2 regions of the Rhizobium sp. BR 250 genome follow, and region 2 is predicted to be linked to the other one. Evidence: predicted binding sites of a transcription regulator. Region 2 holds the regulator's gene; the other holds the start of a gene.
What was found. The regulator LexA, encoded in region 2, represses DNA repair genes until DNA is damaged. The targets are predictions, from matches to a motif close to TGTTCNNNNTGTGTTCNG.
Positions count from the first base shown of each region.

Region 1: a site for LexA is predicted at 1,183-1,200, ahead of QD336_RS05790 (DNA recombination protein RmuC). Genes of this name have one in related genera too.

Region 1 is NZ_JARWKW010000003.1:112,550-114,754, forward strand. Features, by position in the region: gene fmt (methionyl-tRNA formyltransferase) at 1-525, opposite strand, end outside; gene def (peptide deformylase) at 571-1,083, opposite strand; gene QD336_RS05790 (DNA recombination protein RmuC) at 1,232-2,205, shown strand, end outside.
Region 2 is NZ_JARWKW010000001.1:421,835-424,039, reverse strand. Features, by position in the region: gene QD336_RS02125 (glutathione S-transferase family protein) at 1-359, opposite strand, end outside; gene QD336_RS02120 (hypothetical protein) at 454-693, shown strand; gene lexA (transcriptional repressor LexA) at 789-1,511, opposite strand; gene QD336_RS02110 (TRAP transporter large permease subunit) at 1,759-2,205, opposite strand, start outside.

The DNA of each region.
Region 1 (2,205 bases), on a different contig from region 2:
ACCCGCCAGCATCAGGCTGTCATGCAATTCACCGGCCGTCATGTTGTCGCCAATCGCGATCTTCGCGGTCAACGCGACAGGGCCGGTGTCCAGCCCCTTTTCCATTTTCATGACCATCATGCCGGTTTCGGCGTCACCTGCCATGATCGCCCGCTGGATGGGGGCAGCGCCGCGCCAGCGCGGCAGCAGGGAAGCGTGACCATTGTAGCAGCCAAGACGCGTGCCGGAGAGGATCGCCTCGGGCAACAGGAGCCCATAAGCCACGACGACCGCCACATCGGCGTTGAAATCCCGGAATTGCTGACGATCTTCCTCAGCCTTGAAATTCACCGGCGTCAGCACCGGCAGGCCCAGCAATTCGGCCGCCTGATGGACCGGGGACTTCTGCAGATCAAGACCACGGCGGCCGCCGGGACGCGGCGGCTGGGTGTAGACGGCAACGATTTCGTGGCCCGCTTCCACCAATGCACGCAATGTGGGAACGGAAAAATCCGGCGTGCCCATAAAAATGATGCGAAGAGCCATCGTCGCCCCCTGCCCTGTCGTCCATTCCGACCCCAAAAGGACGGATCAGATCTTTGCGCGGGCCGCTTTCGTGAATTTCTTGATGACCATGTCGCGCTTCAACCGCGAAATATGGTCGATGAAGAGAACGCCGTTCAGGTGGTCGATCTCATGCTGCAGGCAGGTCGCGAGCAGACCATCCGCCTCGACCGTCTGCTGCTTGCCGTCACGGCCGACATATTGCACCGTGAGCGACGCGGGACGTTCCACCTCGGCATAATAGTCAGGGATGGAGAGGCAGCCTTCCTCATAGGTCGAGATATCGTCCGACACCTTGAGGATTTCCGGATTGATGAAGACGATCGGGGTCTTTTCCTCGCCCTCACGCGCAACATCGATCACCAGCATGCGGCGCGGCACGCCGATCTGAATGGCGGCGAGGCCGATACCCGGCGCATCATACATGGTTTCCAGCATGTCGTCGGCAAGGCGCAGCACCTCGGCATCCACCTGTTCGATGGGCTTGGATTGCTGGCGCAGCACGGGATCGGGCAAAATGATAAGCGGTTTGATGGTCATGGCTTCCCATAACGTATCTCTCGCGCCGAGGAAATAAAAAACACGAAGGTGAAACCGCCTGCGGCACCCGCCCTGCCCGACTCATTTCCGCCGCAGGAATGTTCTTGTTTTGATCTTCCGAATCACAAGAAACCTGCTAGATTTAGTCATGAGCATAGATTTCTCCGTTCTCCTCAATCCCGCACTACGGGCCGGCTCCGTCGATATCAGCTTCGGCGCGCTGCTTGCGGCTCTGGTTTTCGGCCTGGTCATCACATGGCTGGTTACGACAAACCGTACCAAAAAAGCGGGAGCCGATGGCGAAATCTCCGATCTCCTGAAAACGCAGTCCGAATTGCATGGCCGGATCGCGGCCATGGCGGAAACGCTTGGCACACGCCAAACCGAGATGAGCCAGACGCTGAACCAGCGCCTTGACGGCATGTCGCAGCGCCTTGGCGAAACGCTGACGGAGCAGACCCGGTCAACCCATGAGAATCTGAGCCGCCTGCAGGAGCGTCTGGCTGTCATCGATGCCGCGCAAGGCAATATTCAGGATCTCGCGAAAGACGTCGTCGGGCTTCAGGCGATCCTCTCCAACAAGCAGACGCGCGGTGCCTTCGGACAGGCGCGCATGGAAACGCTGATCGCCGATGCGCTTCCTGCCGGGGCCTTCCAGCTTCAGCCGACGCTTTCCAACGGTTACCGGCCGGACTGCACCATCAAGATGCCGAACAATGCCCCGCCACTCGTCATCGATGCCAAGTTTCCGCTGGAGGCCTGGAACGCGATCAAGGCGGATGAGACACCCGAAACCAAACGCGCCGCCGTGCAGCAGTTCCGCCGCGATATGGAGGTACATATTCGCGACGTGGCCGAGAAATACCTCATTCGCGGCGAGACGCAGGATACGGCCTTTATCTTCGTACCGTCCGAATCGATCTTCGCGGACATTCACCAGCATTTCGAATATCTGGTGCAGCGCGCCCACCGCGCCCGCGTCGTCATCGTATCGCCCTCGCTGCTGATGCTGTCTGTGCAGGTCATCCAGTCTGTTTTGAAAGACCAGCGCATGCGCGAGCAGGCGCATCTCATTCAGGGCGAAGTGGCGCTGCTCATGGACGATGTGCGGCGGCTGGATGA
Region 2 (2,205 bases):
CCGCCCTTCGGCTTTACCCGGATGCCGACCGACATGGGATAGAGATTGCGCAGCGACGAGAAGCCCGCATGCATTTCACTCGCCGCCGAGCGCGACCAGGCCCTTGCCTGCTTGTCGCTCGCCCACACACCCTGATGTCTCTCGGCAAGATACTCGGCGATCGACAGCGTTTCCCAGATCGTCACGCCCTCATCGACAAGGCAGGGCACCTTTCCGGTCGGCGAAAAGCTGGAAAATGAGACGTCTTCGCCAAAGGGAACGAGTTTTTCATCAAAGGCGATGCCGAGCGTGCGCATCAATATCCAGGGCCGCAGCGACCATGAGGAATAGTTCTTGTTGGCGATATAAAGATCGTACATGGCATGTCTCCCCGATATGACGCGCATTTCTATACCGGCAATGCGGTCCGGAATATTGCAAATAATCCATGGCTTCCATAAGCCGGATTGATGAATGGCGGCCGGGCAGGGGAAAGAATTCCACACACATCACCACCTGGAGACGACCGAAAAGGTGCGAGGCGATTGGCTGCCCATGGCTCGCGAAGAAGGGAAATGCGCCTTTTCCGCGATTGCAGCCAGCGTCATTTTGCCGTTGCGCCTGCAGCGCAACCGAAACATCAAGCGTGAAAGCTGGAATTGCTCTTCGCAGGAAACGGCATGTCGATCCGACGGATGGTGCGTCCCCTCATGAACGCGGTAAACGCGCCGTTCCTCGGACCGGCGGCCATGCATCACAAGAGACCGTCCTCTCGCCATCGCGAAAGGGACGGGCTCGATATCACCCATTCAATGGTAACGGCGGATCAGTCCCACCAGCTTGCCCTGGATCTTCACCCGGTCCGGCCCGAAAATGCGGGTTTCATAAGCGGGGTTGGCCGCTTCAAGCGCAATGGAGGCACCCTTGCGGCGGAAACGCTTCAACGTCGCTTCTTCATCATCCACCAGCGCCACGACGATATCGCCCGGATTGGCAGTGTTGCCGTTGCGGATGATGACGGTGTCGCCATCAAAAATGCCGGCCTCGATCATCGAGTCGCCTTTGACTTCCAGAGCGTAATGTTCGCCCGAACCCAGCATGTCGACCGGCACGGCCACATCATGGGTGTTGTTCTGGATCGCGGAAATCGGCACACCGGCGGCAATGCGGCCCATGACCGGCACGGTGACCGCACCGCCGAGATCGTTGGCAGGCGCCTTGGGGGCGGGGGCAGGTTCCGGCGTCTTCGGCTTGCCGAGGCTGCCTTCGATGACGCTTGGCGAAAAGCCGCGTTGCGGCCTCGCACCCGGCGTGTAGGCCTCCGGCAATTTGATCACTTCCAGCGCTCGCGCCCTGTTAGGTAGCCGGCGAATAAATCCGCGCTCCTCGAGTGCGGTGATCAGCCGGTGGATGCCGGATTTGGAGGCAAGATCGAGTGCGTCCTTCATTTCATCGAAGGAGGGCGGCACGCCGGACTCTTTCATTCTTTCATGAATGAAGAGAAGCAATTCCTGCTGTTTGCGCGTGAGCATGAGGAAAACACCCTTGAGAATCGTCGTTGAAGTCGCGAAACAAATACAGAACGAACACTATATGTTCCATATGTGTTCCGCAATCCCCTAAAATTTCGTGAAGGGTGTATCGCAGATGGTGATTTGATCGTCGAAACCGTGAACAAAGCGGATTTGATTACTTAAGCGAGGTGTCTCGAACGCCAAAACCACCGGCCGGGGAGAATCGGCCGATGGTTTCCCTTAGCGTTTTGCTGCGGGCTGAATTTCAGTAGATCGTGAGCGCAGGAATGAAGCTGACCGCGATGAGAAGCAGCATCGCCATGGTGAAGAACGGCCACAATTCCTTCGTCGTCGCGCCGAGCGGTGCTCTGGCAATGGAGGACGAGATGAACAGCGTGGTGCCGATGGGCGGAGTGTAGAGCCCGATACCCAGATTGATCACCATCATCATGCCGAGCTGTACCCGGTCGAGCCCTATCATATCGGCCAGTGGCACGAAGATCGGTCCGAGCAGCAGGATCGAAGGCGGCAGATCGAGCGGCATGCCGATGATCAGCATCAGGATGTTCATCATGAGAATGATCAGGATCGGGTTCGAAATATTCTCTGCCACCCAGGTGGCGAAATGCTGGGGTGCCTGATCGAAGGTGAGGACCCAGCCCACCGCGGCACTTCCCATGATGACCAGCATGACGACGCCGGTTGCCGAGCC